DNA from 4 places in the Priestia sp. YIM B13486 genome. Region 1 is predicted to be linked to each of the others. Evidence: riboswitches for the same ligand, from Rfam matches in the RefSeq annotation. Region 1 holds a riboswitch; each other region holds the start of a gene.
The links. A riboswitch is a leader RNA that binds a small molecule or an ion and turns the genes downstream of it on or off. The one in region 1 is predicted to bind cobalamin.
Positions count from the first base shown of each region.

Region 1 (4,250 bases):
CGTATGTGGAATAGCATCGCTTTTTTCTCCATCACAAAAATCACACGCTTTAATTGTGAACACGTCTCCGACCGGAGATAGTAAAAAGGAAGCTGCTTGGAGCTTTTTAATAATCACATCTGGCTGGGCTGTTGGAATTTGAAGTTTGATTTGATGGTCAGGTGTATACTCCATCGTACCTTTTTCACCAACAACTTCTGCTAGTGTTGTCATTTGAACAGGCGTGAATTTCTTATTGGCAAGTCCTGGACTAACCGCGACTTCGAAAATTGACTGTATTGGCTGGTGTACGACCCCAGAAGTGGTTTCACCTAAAATTGCTTGAAGCGCTTCTTCTGCAAGAGCTCGTGAAGTTGCTGTTTCTTCTGGTTTGGTCTGAACTGCTTCAATTGCTGAAGCTGTTTGCTCTACAGTCTCTTCTTGATCGAGAGCCCATGGTTCTGCTTCTTTTCGAAGTCGCTGATGCGGTCTTAGCGGCTGCTCCGTTTGGTTGAGGGTATATTTCCGCTGATACCCGCGTGGTGTAATCATTAAATCGTCGTAAAAGAACGTAGATGAATTTCCGACAACAACGGTAGTCAGCATGCCTATTTCATGGTTTAACATGTCTTTTAAGTTAGTCATTACGATTTCTTCACGGTCACGATAAGCGCTTTTCACAAGACCAACAGGCGTATCAGGAGAACGGTACTTTAATAGAATCCTTTGCGCTTCAACAATTTGTCTTGTTCGTCTTCCGCTCTTTGGGTTGTAAAAAGCCACTACAAAATCTGCTTGTGCAGCTGCTTCAATTCTTTTTTCGATTAGATCCCACGGCGTAAGGTGGTCACTTAAACTAATCGTACAAGCATCGTGCATCACGGGCGCTCCAAGGAGAGATGCGCATGAATTGATAGCCGAAATGCCAGGAATTACTTCCAGCTCTACGCCCGTTTCTTTTTTCCAGCCTTTTTCAATCAACACTTCATATACAAGGCCTGCCATTCCGTATACTCCTGCATCTCCGCTCGAAATGACAGCTACGGTTTTTCCTGCTTCGGCTTGCTTTACAGCTTCCTGTGCACGGCTTACTTCTTCGGTCATTCCCGTACTAATAATTTGCTGATTCGTTAACAGTCCTTGAATTAATTCCACATAGGTTTTGTAACCGATGATCATATCACTTTCTTGAATGGCTTCTCTTGCTCGCTGTGTAATATGTTCAAAGCTCCCCGGCCCAAATCCAATAACTAACAGTTTACCTTTCATGCTAGCTCCTCCTTTATGCGTTACTTTTTACTTTGTCAATTCCTTCTATGGAGTCACTGTTTTCCGGAGAAACGAAACCATTTTGATCATATTCATAAATAAGCGATTCCTTTACACTGCAGCCTCCTGCTAAATGCTCTTCGACAATCCGGTGAGCCACGGTTTCAGTGACCTGCTTGTACCAATCTCCTGAAGGATAGACGATAGCTACAGGAGCATCTTTGCATCGTCCGTTACAGCGCGTACGCGTTGTATGAACCGTTTCATCCAAATCCAGTTCCGTCACTTTATTTCGAATAGCTTGTGTGGCTTCTTCTCCACCTTTTCTCATACAGCTGCTTCCATTACAAATCAATACGTGATGTTTTGTTCCGTTTAAGTTCCACGTCGTCACACTCATTCGCTCCTTTACTAAAAAAAGCGCCTCTATCAATGATAGAGGCGCAGAAAATTCAAACTAAGTTTTTGCACTTCCACCTATATCCCGTAGGGTAAGCTTCGCATTAGAAAAAGGCTGGTTTCCTGACTTCGATTCATCACTTGATTGCGCCTTCCCAAATACAGTGGCATATGCAATCAGCTCCTCTTCACAGTGGCGGGTACCGCGCTGGCTTCACACCAGACTTCCCATTTAACGCAATGTGAACATTGCGCACCTTTTTTGCACGATATGTAGTTTTTCGATACGAGAAAAACCCGCTTCGCTAATATGCGAGCGGGTAAAACGTCAGAATAAGAGTGTACACGAATGCCACTTTAAGCCAACGTTTCCCTTCCCGCTCCCCGGAGAAATAGAAACTTCACAATAAAGACAGGTCTCCTGACTTGTGTATCATTCTACTTGAGAACCTTCCCGTGATTTTTTCACAGTGGTTATACTCGTTCGTCCACACTTACAGTTGCGGGGGCAGTACTGGTCTTTCACCAGTTTCCCTATTAAGCCTTCTTGGCATCTTTACTGTTGCTGTTTGATATATATGAACCTTTTAAACTATCAGAATAATAGAAGTAACTACCATATCATAGCGTACATTTTTTTTTATTTCAACTCTATTCTTTTCGGAAGATACAAGCACCTATAAAAAAACAAGAGCATAAAGTCAGCTCTTGTTTTTTCATTATATAGCTACTAATGTTAAATGAGGATCATTATAATACACCACTTCTGAAAGAACTTTACAGCCATTTGTTTTGGCAAAAGCTTCTCTCGCCTGCTTTTCAGTTTCAAATTCAAACATTTTCATTTCTTTTCCAGCATATACCGTCAGTACCCACATGAAAAGATTCGCCTCCGATTATTGTAGTGATCGCTATATCCACATTATGCCGAAACCATTTCCTTTTGAAAACCCATTCTACAAAACTTGTCACAAGAAACTTTTAAAAATTTAAAAACATTTTAACTTCTGTAAATGAACAAAATGTACAAAAGGTTTAAGCAATATTATACCTCTTTAAAAAGGTGCTTTTTTAACCAACTGTTGCTTCACCAGTAAAAAATATATAGTATTTATTAAAAAAAGAAGCCGGACAGCCGGCTTCTTTTTTAGGAAAGGAAAGTACAGACATCACAATCTCATCCTGCTCTTTATTTTGCATAAAAATACACTAATTAAATATTGCTTTCTTAAAGCAGAACCATGTTCGATTGCACATAGTGATAAAGAAGCTTATACGTATGGTTTAATGAATCTTGATGCGTTCTCTCAAACGCATGAGAAGAATCAATTCCTGGACCAATTAAGCCGTGTACGATATCGTGTCCGGCACGAATAGCAGCAGAAGCATCTGATCCGTAAAACGGATAAATATCTAATTTGTACTGAATATCATGCTGCTTAGCTAGCTCCACCAAATGCTTTCTCAAACCGTAATGATATGGGCCGCTTGAATCTTTTACACAAATAGACACGGTGTATTCATCGGTAGATTGTCCATCTCCCATAGCACCCATATCAACCGCTAAGTATTCTACTGTTTGAGGCGTAATGTTCGAATTCCCTCCGTATCCAATTTCTTCATTATTTGAAATGAGAAAATGCGTAGTGTATGGCAGTTCGATCTGTTCTTCTTGAATTGTTTTTATGAGCTGAAGCAATAAAGCTACGCTTGCTTTATCATCGAGATGACGAGATTTAATAAAACCGCTTTTTGTTATTTCTACACGAGGATCAAACGAAACAAAGTCGCCTACTTCAATTCCAAGGCTGCGAACATCTTCTGCGCTATGTACTTTTTCATCCAATCGAATTTCTATATTTTCTTGATTTCGCTCAGCTTTACCTGCATCTTTATACACATGAACGGATGTTTGATGCATAAGGATGGTTCCTGTAAATACTTCTCCTGATGAAGTTTCAATTTCACAATATTCTCCTTCAATAGAATTGTAGCGAAACCCTCCAATCAAGTCGATTTTCAGACGTCCACTCGGTTTGATTTCTTTTACCATAGCACCCAAAGTATCGACATGAGCCGTCAGCATGCGGTGGTGATCTGTATCTTTACCGGGAATAGTAGCGACTAAGCCTCCTTTTCGATTGCGATACGTTTGAATATTTAGCTTTTTTATATAGTCTTCGACAAATGAAATTACCTTTTCTGTATTTCCAGAAGGACTGGGAATCGAAACAAGCTTTTTAATTAACTGAACAGTTTCCGTCATTATGACACTTCCTTTGTCTCTCATTTCTTTTATTTTACCATATGTTTCAAAAAAGATAATAGTCAGCTCCAAACAAAACAAGCCGGGCAGCTGCCCGGCTTGTTTTGTTTTAAGCTATGTTTGATTTCTTTAATTCATTTGTATAATTTAATGATTTTTGCTTATCAAATTCGCCTTCAGACTTTGACATCACAATTGCAGCTAAAGCATTTCCTACTACGTTAACTGTGGTACGCATCATATCAAGAATGCGGTCAATTCCTGCAATAAATGCCATGCCTTCAAGAGGGAAGCCCATAGATTCAAGTGTAGCAAGTACAACTACAAACGATGCTCC
Region 1 covers NZ_JBHZOZ010000007.1:120,670-124,919, forward strand. Annotated here, with positions in the region: gene cobJ (precorrin-3B C(17)-methyltransferase) at 1-1,248, opposite strand, end outside; gene ACFX4G_RS18840 ((2Fe-2S) ferredoxin domain-containing protein) at 1,262-1,642, opposite strand; cobalamin riboswitch at 1,744-1,923, opposite strand; cobalamin riboswitch at 2,042-2,220, opposite strand; gene ACFX4G_RS18845 (hypothetical protein) at 2,367-2,525, opposite strand; gene ACFX4G_RS18850 (M42 family metallopeptidase) at 2,876-3,913, opposite strand; gene ACFX4G_RS18855 (cation:dicarboxylate symporter family transporter) at 4,023-4,250, opposite strand, start outside.

Region 2 (4,250 bases), on a different contig from region 1:
TTTACAGAAACAAAAATGATGGATGCCATGGCTAATACCATTGTCAGCCTCACTCCTGAATGGCTGGGCTCTCACCTTCCCTTAGTTGTAGCAATAACGAGCCTTCCTCTTAGCTTTGTATTTTCACCTGATGCTTATTATTTTGGCATTTTACCTGTTATTAGCCATACAGCAGCTAATTTTGGTGTAGACCCTGTAGAAATAGGACGAGCAGCTTTATTGGGACATTCCACAACTGGGTTTCCCCTATCTCCTTTAGTACCCGCTACTTTCATTCTGATTGGGCTGGTTGAAGTAGATTTCGGGGAGCATCAAAAGTTTCTTTTCAAGTGGGCCTTTGGGACAACTATTGTGATGATAATTACAGCCATTTTAACGAATGCTATTTCCTTTTAGACTCTACCATAAAAAAGGAAGCCGACTACCATAAGGCAATCGGCTCACACATGTAGGATATTGATTTAACACTAACAAAGTACAACACAACACTAGTAATTATATAATATATTTCATTATTTTGAAAGCGATTTCATAGATATTTTTAAAAATATTTTGTTATTTGTTTTTCGTAGAAAAAAACCACGTTTCAGCCAATTCGAAACGCGGTTCTTTTCTGTAAGGACTTGCCCTACAGGCTATAAATGTAAGTACGCTCATTATAGCATGAGCTCTTATCTAGATTCTATGGTAATTACTGTATAATATCGTTACATTACGACCGGTTGTATTTTTCTGTCCATGTGCAGCGTATTCCATGGCTCATCCTGTTCAGCAAGTCTTTCGATAAAATCTTGTGAAGTCCAGAATGGAATAGCCCCCGGTAAAAAAGGATGAGTATGCAGATACAACGTGTCATAAAAATGACTTTGAGCAAATTGTTCCACTGCCTTTAACAGCTGCTGTCCAATGCCTAGACGCCGGTATGCTGGATCGACATAGCATTTTACAATCTCGGCTGCGATTTTATGTTCATATCGCTTTTTTAATGCATGAAACCTTCCATCGTAAGCGTATAAACCAATTGTTCCAATTACTTGTTGATTTTCCGTGACAGCTGCAAAAAAAGCAGCGCCTTTCGCTTGAACATAATATTCATTAAAATGAAGCAAATCCACAGGAAGCTGATTTTTTTCCATCATAGGAAATAGCTCATTCCGCATATTCATGACAAACTGAATCACTTCAGCATCCTTTTCTTTTACTTCTTTAATTTGATACATTTGTACTTCTTGCACGTTTACTGTCACATCCTTTTATCTATCATTGTATACTTTCTCTTTTTCCTATAGGAACAACACAATATTGACTATGGCGTTACGTCTAAATGCTGAGTCAGCATATAATACTCGCTTGGATTTGTGGTCCAGTTTTTCACCTTTTGATTATAAGCAACAACAATGTTTGGATGTACAATCGATGACGTCAGCATTTCCGCATTAATCAAAGCGGTTGCTTGCTTAGCTAACTGATCTCGCTTTGCGTCATCTACGGTTAAATTTAACTGCTGAATCATTTTTGTTAGCTTATCATCATCAATCCGGCTGGCATTTAAACCACCGCCCGGCAAATAGTTCGTACTTAAATAATAGCTTGCATCTCCTCTAGGTGCTGTGATAAGGCTGTACAATGCTAAATCCCAATCATCTTTTGCCATTACATATTCATCGCTGTCTTCAACTAGGTGAATCTTAATATTAATTCCTAACTCTTTCGCATTAGACTGTATAAGCTGAGCAATCAAAGGAAGTTCTGGCAATGAGCTGTATGTGACAAGAGAGAGGGATAATGGCTTTCCATTTTTGATTACTTTGCCATTTTTGAGTTGATAGCCTGCTTTCTCTAAATATTTTTTAGCATATGCTATTCCTTTTGTCTCACTAGCAGTATTATCAGCAAAAGGAAATTGGGGTAAAAATGGACCTCGAGCCGCTGCCGCTTGATTGTTCATTATGCTGCTGACAATTTCTTTCCGGTTCAGTAAGGTATCGATAGCTTTTCTTACAGTTTCGTCTTTTAATGCGTCATTGGTTTGATTATAAAGCAATAAATGAGTACGCACACTAGGTACTCCACTTACTTTGAAAGACGAATTCGCTTGTAAAGTGCTCAAGCTTTCTAAAGGCGGGCGATAAATAATATCGGCTGTCCCGGACTGAAGAGCCGCAACTCGCGCATTAGCATCTTCGTTAAATGCATAGATCGCATTTTTCAATTTTACTTTCCCATTCCAATAATGTTCATATCTTTCTAACTTCACTTGATTTCCTTGATCGAAAGTCAAAACGTGAAATGGCCCTGTGCCAATGGGCTTCTTAGCTATACTAGAAACATCAACATCTATAATAGCTGTGTTTGGATGCACTAACTCAGAAGGAAATTTAGGCATTGGTTCTTTTAATGTAATTGTCAGCGCATGACCGTTCGCTTTCATTTCTTTAATATTTAAAGCGTTTTTCATCGCATAACTTTGATCTATCGTTCTTTGAAGAGAAGACTTAACGGCATTTGCATCTAGCGCTTTGCCATTTTGAAACGTAATGTTCTTTCTTATCGTAAATGTCCACGTAAGACCGTTATCTTTCGTTTCCCACTTTTCAGCAAGCCAGGGCTTTATTTTTAAATCATTGCTGATTTTAACAAGCGTCTCCCCTACTCCCGCACGAACTGCTGTATAATTATCATCCGTATGAGGATCAAGCGTTGCAGATGTAAAATTAAATAAAAACGTCACACTTTTATCCGTTTTCTTTCTTTCTTTTATACTTATGCTCTCTTCATTAGGAGCGCAAGCAGTGAGGCAAAGTAACACAAGAAATATCATAGATACGAGTTTTTTATTATTTATCATTGATTTTTCCACCTTCTATTTTAATACACAAAAAAGCACTTCTAAAAAGAAGTGCTTGTCTTCACAACAAATTCAGATAAACGTATCCCTTGTTTATCCTATTTTTGGTTCTGCCAAAACACCTCCCTATCCTCGTAGGTTATTGTGTGCTGCGATTTATGGCAGGTCTCCTGGCTTCAAGTCACTGCCTTATACCGCCTTCCCGTCTCTAAATAGACAGTGGCTTTTTTGACATAAGGCTCCTTGTTACAGTGGCGGGACCGCTCCGGATTTGCACCGGATTCCCTTTTAAGGCAATTGAAAAACAATTGCCACCATAAAAGCTGGTTATTTAATTTAGTAGCGTGCTCTTGAAACTCTAGAAGTAGAAGCTGATGGTGAAACATCTTCATCATCAAATCCAGTGGCAATAACGGTTACCATCATTTCGTCCTTTAAATCTTCATTGATCACGGACCCAAAAATCATATTTAAGTCCTGATCAGAAGCAGACGTGACAATATCTGCTGCTTCCTGTACTTCGTAAAGACTCAAGCTGCTGCCGCTCGTAATGTTCAACAGCACGCCTCTTGCTCCATCAATCGATGCATCTAGCAGCGGACTAGAAATCGCTTTTTTCGCTGCTTCAATTGCCCGGTCTGATCCGGAAGCTCGTCCGATACCCATAAGCGCAAATCCTTGATTAGACATGATGGTTTTTACATCAGCAAAGTCAAGGTTAATCAGCCCCGGAACAGCGATTAAATCTGAAATACCTTGAATACCTTGGCGAAGAACATTATCTGCTTCACGGAATGCTTCAAGCATAGGCGTCTTTTTATCGACAATTTCAAGCAAGCGGTCGTTTGGAATCACAATAAGGGTATCTACCGATTCATTCATCGCAGTAATACCGCCTACTGCTTGCTTCGTACGTTTATTTCCTTCAAACTTGAACGGGCGAGTGACTACTCCAATTGTTAAAGCATTTAGTTCACGGGCAATTTGGGCAATAACCGGAGCTGCTCCAGTACCGGTTCCTCCGCCCATGCCAGCTGTTACGAATACCATATCTGCGCCTTGCAGTACTTCTTGAATTTGTTCTCTGCTTTCTTCGGCTGCTTCTCTTCCCACTTCTGGATTAGCTCCTGCACCTAATCCTCGCGTTAAGGCCGCACCAATCTGCATTTTCACATCTGCTTTAGATAAGTTAAGCGCCTGAGCATCCGTATTAACGGCGATAAATTCTACTCCTTGTACACCGTGTTCAATCATACGGTTAACGGTGTTATTTCCTCCACCGCCGACCCCAATTACTTTAATTCGCACTAGTGGCGATACATCTGCATCAAATCCAAACATTCTAAGTTCCTCCTCAATGATCAAAATTACTTTCTCTTATTATCCGAAAAAACACGTGAAG
Region 2 covers NZ_JBHZOZ010000012.1:34,948-39,197, reverse strand. Annotated here, with positions in the region: gene ACFX4G_RS23065 (CitMHS family transporter) at 1-396, shown strand, start outside; gene ACFX4G_RS23060 (GNAT family N-acetyltransferase) at 708-1,235, opposite strand; gene nikA (nickel ABC transporter substrate-binding protein) at 1,307-2,848, opposite strand; cobalamin riboswitch at 2,991-3,182, opposite strand; gene ftsZ (cell division protein FtsZ) at 3,185-4,189, opposite strand.
Region 2: linked by a shared signal. The riboswitch ahead of nikA (nickel ABC transporter substrate-binding protein) and the one ahead of ACFX4G_RS18840 ((2Fe-2S) ferredoxin domain-containing protein) in region 1 are both predicted to bind cobalamin.

Region 3 (4,250 bases), on a different contig from region 1:
CTCTTCATCCGAATTACAGAAAAACACAATTTTTTTATCGAGCGATAAGCCAAGCTCTTGAATCGCTTTAATCGCCCATATAGATTGTACAATGCCGCCTTTCATGTCTAAAATTCCCGGACCATACAGCTTGTTTCCCTCCGTTCTTAGACTCAGCCTTCCCTTTTCCCATACCGTGTCAAAATGACCGATAATTAAAAGCTGCTTTTCTCCTTCTCCAATCGTAAATTTCAAGTGGTTTCCTACTTCTTTTTCTTCTATGATTTCGTACCCTACCCCTAACCGCTTTTGAAACAGCTGCGTTAAATACATTCCACACTGATCTACTAACTCTTTACTGTAGGACGGTGATTCTTTTTTCACAAATCCAATTAAATCTTCAAGCATATCTTGTTCGTGTTCTTTTAAATAACTAAACACGCTTTGTTCTACCATTACCTGACTCAAATCAATTCCTCCTCCAAACAACCCCTGCTGCTTGCATTAAATGCTTTTATTTATTTTACGTATAACTATGTTCTACGTTTCACATAACGACCTTAAATTATCCTTAATTATAATGGTTTTCAGACAATTTTCCATCCTTTAAATACAGATAATACTTTAACTTATTCATAACCGACCGAAAATAGCCATAAACTTCAACAAATTCATACAAAAAAGCTTCAATCTTCAACAGATTAAAGCTTTCGTTTGACTAATTGACATTTATTTTAATATTTTTCCCTTTTGACTTCACACTCACAAAAACAAACATAGACACTAAAAAAATAAACAGAATAACGCCAACCATTTCAAAGTTTACTTCGGCCCATGGGTTAAAGAAAGTGAATGCTAAATAGAACGACACACCATACGCGAGGACAACAATAACCCAGCCCATCAAGCGGGAAGCAGATTGTCCAAATTTACTCGATTCATTCACCATTTTATGTACAATCATCGAATCGATTGTATCTGTAAGCATCATGCCAAACATAAACACTAGTCCCAACAAAAGCGGCGTATACTTGCCTGCGTTCCCTGCAGCTAGAGACCACACGGCCGTTTGACTGACCGTTTCGGCTGCTAAAGCGAACAATGCCCCTACAAGAATAATTAAAAAAGGATTCGTTGTTCCTTTTGCGATTTTCGGAATAAACTTCCCTTTTAATCCGCTCAGCTGAAACTCTTCTTCTTTATTTTTAGTTCGAAGCAAATGATATGTGTTTAATGTTCCAATCAGAAAGAGAGAGATAATGGATACCCAAGATGCAAAATGATCGAAATATGAAGGAAACGTAAAATTCTTCATCACCACGCCCAGCACCCCGGCCGTGACGGCCACCATTCCTCCATGACCTAGTGAAAACAGCGTTCCAACCCACGGGGCAAAACGGCTGCCCATTCTCCAATTATATCGGGTCTGGCCATCAATAAAAGCTAAGTGATCTGCATCCAATCCGTGCCTGATTCCTAATAAAAAGACAAGTAAAAAAACTGATAAACCTTCCATTTCCTACACTCCTTTTTTTAAAATAAAACGTAAAAAAGCCTCAATTCTATAGAAATTGAGGCCGTGTCGGCATATGAAAATAAACAGCAATTGCTCACTGCGTACCTTGATACACCGCCTCTTTCCTAGAAGAGTCAAGTGTACAGAATAGGTAGGTCTCCTGGCTTGAGATCATCATTTTCTACCGCCTTCCCCATTTTGAGTGACGATAAGATAGAAAACTCCCTGCTTACAGTGGCTGGACCGCTCGAGATTTGCACTCGATTCCCTGTTACCTCTTACGCTATGTAAGAGCACCTAAACTGTGCGAATGATTCATTTTCTTCCTCATTATACTAGTACCGCTTACAAATGAATAGAGAAAATTCAAATAAAAAAGCCCTGCTAAGCTTTACATGCTTAGCAGGGCTTTTTAAAGCAATTAAACTACTTCTACCGTTACGTCTACGTTGCCGCTGATTGCTTTTGAATACGGACAGTATGAATGAGCTAGGTCTACATATTTTTTCGCTGTTTCTAAATCTAAGCCTTCGATATGTGCTTCAAGCGCTACTCCAATTTTCACTCCTTGATCAGCTTTATCAGGAAGCAGCTGAACAGTAGCTTTTACTTCACTGCTTTTGATTTCTACGTTATGTTTTTTCAACATAAATTCTAACGCGCTGTTGAAACAAGCACTGTATCCAGCTGCAAACAGCTGCTCTGGGTTTGTTGCTGTTGTTGCTTCTCCACCAAGCGCTGGAGGTGTTGCAACGTCTAAGTTAAAGATGTTATCTAAAGAGTGAACTTCTCCTGTTCTTCCACCTGTGTTAACGACTGTTGTTTCATATAAAGCTTTCATGTATAAACCTCTCCTCTTTTTCATTAATTTTATTAAAAGTTTTTTATTTATCGTTTCTGTGATTTAATTTTACACAATTTAATTTTAAAAAACAAGTATTAAATACATTAAAAATTTCCCAATAAAAAAAGCCGCGTATTTGCGACTTTTTCTTAATAATATTGAGACTGTTCGTCATAAGCTGATTTTCGAAAAATAGACAAGTTGGTAATGGACCTCATCAGTTTCGTATTAAAAATAACATAATGAATAAACAGCGCCAGCACGCAGCCTAAAACGGCTCCTGTTAACACATCGAATGGATAATGAACGCCAACCCATACGCGTGAAAAGGCAATGAGTACGCCCATGACAACCCACATGCGTCCTGAACGTTTGAAATGCAGCCAAATGGTAAAAGTGATAACTAATGCAGATGTAGCATGATCGCTTGGAAATGAAGAATTTGCGGCGTGATCAACAAGCTGATTCACGTGGTGAGAGATAAACGGACGATCTCGATAAGCAAATAAACTAATCACTTTATTGATAATGACTCCTGTGGCACAAGCACACAAAGCTTGAAATGCTACAACACGGCTGCCGTTTTTATTAATAAGTAAAAACAAGCCGAGTAAAACGATAAGTACATACTGGGCATAATCTGCAAAGAATACCATCAGCGAATCTAGAGGCTTTACGTGTGAGGCATACTGATTCACCGCGTGGAAGATGGTATAATCTACTGAATTAATAGCTGATAACATAATCGAAATCCTTTCTTATTTTTAAATGTCATTAGCTATCTTATCAGTTTCTTGAGAAAATGAACATGTTTTTGTCAGAAGCTTCCTAACTGGTATTTATAAATAATGTATTCAGACTGAGTAGTAAACCAACGGACTTTCGCCCATTAACTCACCTGTGAGTGATCCACAATATTTTTTTGCAAAAAGATTTCCTCTAAAGAAGGTTCTTCGACGTGAACTTGATAAATGTCGATGCCGCATTGAATCAATTCGCGAATAATAAGAGGAATATTTCTTTCTTTTTGAAGCATCACTTTTGTGTACATGTGATGGTATTCAACTTCGGGACTCAACGTACGGAAAAACTGTTGAATATATTCTTTATGACTGCTTGGGTAGGGATCATGTTTAATCATCACCGTTTTTTTCGCTTGATATTGAAAGCGCAGCTCTTCCATTGTACCTTCTATTAAAATGACCCCATTTTTCATAATCGCTACACGTGTACAAATCTTCTCAACTTCATTTAAATTATGAGACGTCATAAAAATTGTCTTGCCTTGATTTTGGAGTTCTCTTATTAGTTCATGAATGTGAAGAGCAGATTCAACATCTACTCCAGAAGTTGGTTCATCTAAAAAGATAAGATCTGGGTCTGCTACAATTGCTTGAGCAATTCCTAACTTCTTTTTCATTCCAAATGAAAACTTTCCAACTTTCTGATGCTCATGTCCTTCTAATCCTACTTTCTTCAGTACAATACTACAGTGTTCTTTCGAAAAACGATGGCCGTCTATCTTTAAAAAATAGCGCAAATGATTGAGCGCTGTCATCTCATCATAAAAGTTAGCATAGTCAGGAAGCACACCTATTTTCTTCTGAAGCTCTAAATCAATATCACTCTGTCCCAGCAGCGTAAATTCTCCTGCTGAAGGAAATGAAACGCCGGTAAGCATATTAATAAATGTAGACTTTCCTGCTCCGTTTCTTCCTAAAAATCCGTAAATTTCCCCTTGTGGTACCTGTAAATTAATACCGTTAACAACTGTTTTAGATCCATATTTTTTAGTTAATTTACTTGTTTCAATAGCATACATATTATACTTCTCTCCTTTTAAAACTCCAAAGTGCCGTACATAAACAAAGTGCTGCAAAAATAAGAAGAACTGTTAGATACCCTTTCTCC
Region 3 covers NZ_JBHZOZ010000008.1:93,612-97,861, forward strand. Annotated here, with positions in the region: gene ACFX4G_RS20100 (M20 family metallopeptidase) at 1-468, opposite strand, end outside; gene ACFX4G_RS20105 (HoxN/HupN/NixA family nickel/cobalt transporter) at 698-1,495, opposite strand; cobalamin riboswitch at 1,629-1,811, opposite strand; gene ACFX4G_RS20110 (organic hydroperoxide resistance protein) at 1,917-2,336, opposite strand; gene ACFX4G_RS20115 (undecaprenyl-diphosphatase) at 2,489-3,082, opposite strand; gene ACFX4G_RS20120 (ABC transporter ATP-binding protein) at 3,229-4,161, opposite strand; gene ACFX4G_RS20125 (ABC transporter permease) at 4,163-4,250, opposite strand, start outside.
Region 3: linked by a shared signal. The riboswitch ahead of ACFX4G_RS20105 (HoxN/HupN/NixA family nickel/cobalt transporter) and the one ahead of ACFX4G_RS18840 ((2Fe-2S) ferredoxin domain-containing protein) in region 1 are both predicted to bind cobalamin.

Region 4 (4,250 bases), on a different contig from region 1:
TGGAGCACTTTGTTAAGGTTGTTGAAAAAATCGCCCCAAACATTCCTATGTTTGTATGCGTAGGGAATCATGATGAACTGTACCTTGATGAAAGCAATCTCGAAAACTTCAGAGCCACTATCGGAAAAGTACACTGGGTTATTGATATTCCTGTCTTTAACTTCCGGTGCATCGCATTAAATAATGTCATCAGTCCCAAAAATAAAATATATGGATTTACAGATAGAGAGCTTAATTATTTAGAGCAGCAGCTAGAGGATGCTCCTCGTAATACCGTTATAGCCATGCATGCGCAGCCAAATATCGGTCGGTGGACAAACCTTGAAGGGTTTCCTGTAACGACTCCTCAAAGTCAAGAGTTTTTTGATTTAATTCAAGAACACCGCGTGAAAAAAGTGTTAGTCAGCCACGTGCATGCGTATGACGAGCAGTTTATTAGAAAAAACAGAAACGGGTCGTTTACGCTTGGAAGAGGCACTGATTTTGTATTGTCAGGAGGCGCCGGCGCTCCCCTTGATTTTGAGCCGCCTTTAATTTTAAATAATTATAATTTTACGGAATTTTTTGTAAGCAGGTACAACATTTTAGGTCCTCTTCTTTGGAAGGATTTTGGACGACCTCGAAGAAATTGTTTGTAAAAACAAGAAAGTAGAAAGCTAGGTTCAAAAAAAGAGGCTGGGACAAAAGGATTTTAGACGAAGTGAAAAACGAACCATTGATCAAGATGTGTGATTAGTGGTTCGTTTTTTTGTGAGGGTAAACGTAGATTTCATGTGTATAGGTCTTTCTAGCAGGTGATTGGAGGACAAGACGAAGACTCCTGCGGGAAAAGCGGAACAGGTGAGACCCCACAGGAACGTATGTGACGAGGAGGCTCAGCGACCGCCCGCGGAAAGCGAAGTCTTGTACGGAAATCAACTGCGGTGTCACAAGCGATTCAGCTCATGTATTCCATTTGTCTTTAGAGTGGATTCATTTGGTTATGTCTCAACCTCTTTTGGAAAAATGTGCATAACTCTTAACGAAACCTTGTAGCAGAAGGCTCAGTCAAACGTTATAATAGATAATGAATGATGATATATTCTCTATATTTGTCATATATTTGTATTACATATGTAATTAAAGAAAAACATTCACTTGATATACTGTTTAATGACTTAACTTTATCTTAAAATTTACAGTGAACTGCCTGTTTATAGAGGCTTAGAACATACACAGCAAATGGAGGAGCAATCATGGCAAACGAAAAGATGCAAGAAGGACTTGATCGTTTTATCAAGGAAGATTTAAATGACCTTTTAGGTAGACTGTTCCCCTTAATGGACCGGGAGTGTGCCGAAGAAAAAAGAATGCTTATCGAAACCGCGGTAGAGTACATCTATTCTTCAGGGTATCATCAAGGAGCAAAAGACTTGATCGAAACACATCGAAAAGATGATTACAAATTGTTAAGGCAAAAATTAGCGTCAGCACCTCCTGAAAACTGATTTTTTAAAATTTTTTTTGACAACGTAAATGTAAGGTGTTAAGATAACTCTAAATTCAAAACATTATAAACAATTAAAACTCTTATTGAGAGAGGCGGAGGGACTGGCCCTGTGAAGCCCGGCAACCATTTAACAATTTTGTTAAAAAGGTGCTACATCCTGCAAAGCGTACAGCTTTGAAAAATAAGAGAGGATTTCATAGATACTATGCCTCTCTATTCATGATAGAGAGGCTTTTTATTTTATGTGAAGGTGTTTTGAATAAACAATTTCATAGAAATGCATCAGGTGCTGTGTAACGAATGTACGCAGCTTAAAAGGGAAGACCGGTGAAAAGCCGGCGCGGTCCCGCCACTGTAATGGGGAGCAACTTATTAACCACTGTTTCATGTTGAAATGGGAAGGGATAGGAAGCGATGAACCTAAGTCAGGAGACCTGCCTGTTGTATGCACTTAAGCTCTACGGGATATAGAGAGGAGTGAGGAATACGTGTTGAGAAAAACAGGCTATCTCAACTTTAGTTAAGTATGCGTATCATCTCTCTTTTTATTTCGAAAAGAGAGATTTTTTAGTTTACCGATAAAAAAATATACAGGGAGTGGAAAAAATGAGCAGTGTAAAAAGTTCGAACTTAGGTTATCCAAGAATTGGTGAAAAACGAGAATGGAAAAAAGCGCTTGAGCAGTTTTGGGCAGGAAAACTAGAGAAAGATATCTTTCTTCAAGAAATTGAAGCTCTTCGTCTAGCGCATCTAAAAAAACAGCGTGACGCAGGAATTGAATTGATTCCAGTCGGCGATTTTAGCTTATACGATCATGTGTTAGATACAGCTGTTATGTTTGGTTTGGTGCCAAAGCGCTTTGATTATGACGGGGGATCGGTATCGCTTGAAACGTATTTTGAGATTGCGCGAGGAACAAAAGGTGCGGTAGCCTCTACGATGACAAAATGGTTTAACACAAATTATCACTATATTGTACCAGAGCTTGAGGAATGTACGCCGGCACTTGTAGAAAATCGCCCGCTTCAATTTTACAAAGAAGCAAAACAGAAGCTGAATATTGAAGGTAAGCCCGTGATTTTAGGTCCAGTAACATTTGTGAAGCTGTCAAAAGGATATAAAAAAAGTGAGTTTAAAGAAGTAGTTGAACAATTTGTTCCGCTTTATGCAACTATCTTAGCGGAGCTGCAAGCAGAAGGAGTAGAGTGGGTACAAATAGATGAGCCGGTTTTAGCTACAACGCTATCAAAAGAAGACCTGGCGCTTTACACAGAAGTCTATCAAACTTTGAAGGAAGCGGCACCGAATGTAAAAGTCATTTTGCAAACGTATTTTGACAGCGTTGATCACTACAAAGAAGTTGTGTCTCTTCCTGTTGAAGGAATCGGTTTAGACTTTGTGCATGACCGAGGCGAAAATCTCACTGCGCTTAATAAATATGGTTTTCCGACTGATAAAGTGCTGGCAGCAGGAGTGATTGACGGACGAAACATTTGGCGTGAAAATTTGGACGAACAGCTTTTAACAATCAGTGAAATTGAAGAAGCTGTATCAAAAGATCGTCTAATCCTGCAGCCTTCATCAAGTCTGCTACATGTTCCTGTCACGGTGAAAAATGAAGAGACGATTGATCCAGTATTGAAAAATGCGCTCTCTTTTGCAGATGAAAAGCTAAAGGAAATTACGCTGTTAACAAAAGCGGTGCAGCAAGGAAAAGAAGCAATAGAAGAAGAAATAAGCGTAAGCAAACAGGCAATTCAAGCATTAAATGGTTCATCTTTTCGAAATCATCAAGACGTGCAAAAAGAGCTGAAGCAGCTGCACAGCTATAAAGCAGAGCGACAAGCGCCGTTTGACGTACGTCAGCGCGTTCAGCAAGAAGCTTTTCAACTGCCGCTTCTTCCAACGACAACGATTGGAAGCTTTCCGCAAACAAAAGAAGTGCGAAAAGAGCGTCTAAAATGGCGTAAAGGCGAGTTAAGCGATGAAGCATATGAAGCGTACATTAACGAGGAAATAAAAAAATGGATTGAAATTCAAGAAAACATCGGCTTAGATGTCCTTGTGCACGGAGAGTTTGAGCGTACGGATATGGTCGAATACTTCGGTGAGAAATTAGGAGGCTTTCAGTTTACGAAGTTTGGCTGGGTGCAATCTTACGGTTCTCGCTGCGTGAAGCCGCCGCTTATTTACGGAGATGTATCGTATGAGCAGGCGATGACGATCAAAGAAACGGTCTACGCACAGTCTCTAACCAATAAGCCGGTTAAAGGAATGCTGACGGGTCCGATTACGATTTTAAACTGGTCGTTTGTGCGTGATGATATCCCGCGCTACGACGTCGCAAATCAAATTGCGCTTGCTCTTAGAAAAGAAGTAGAAGCACTTGAAAGTCAGGGCATTTCAATGATTCAAGTAGATGAACCGGCGCTGCGTGAAGGACTGCCGTTAAAACGAGAAAACTGGGACAGCTACTTAAATGCTGCGGTGTATGCATTTAAACTAGCGACGGTATCGGTGCAAAACGAGACGCAAATTCACACGCATATGTGCTATTCGGAATTCGAAGAAATTATTGATGCGATTAAAGCGCTTGATGCCGACGTGATTTCCATTGAAACATCTAAAAGCCACGGCGAATTAATTTATGCGTTTGAAAAACATACGTACAATCAAGGAATTGGACTTGGCGTATATGATATCCACAGCCCGCGCGTACCGAAGCTTGAAGAGCTTCAGCGAAACATTGACCGCGCTCTAA
Region 4 covers NZ_JBHZOZ010000003.1:51,134-55,383, forward strand. Annotated here, with positions in the region: gene ACFX4G_RS08275 (metallophosphoesterase family protein) at 1-638, shown strand, start outside; gene ACFX4G_RS08280 (hypothetical protein) at 1,236-1,487, shown strand; SAM riboswitch class I at 1,567-1,677, shown strand; cobalamin riboswitch at 1,757-1,945, shown strand; gene metE (5-methyltetrahydropteroyltriglutamate--homocysteine S-methyltransferase) at 2,096-4,250, shown strand, end outside.
Region 4: linked by a shared signal. The riboswitch ahead of metE (5-methyltetrahydropteroyltriglutamate--homocysteine S-methyltransferase) and the one ahead of ACFX4G_RS18840 ((2Fe-2S) ferredoxin domain-containing protein) in region 1 are both predicted to bind cobalamin.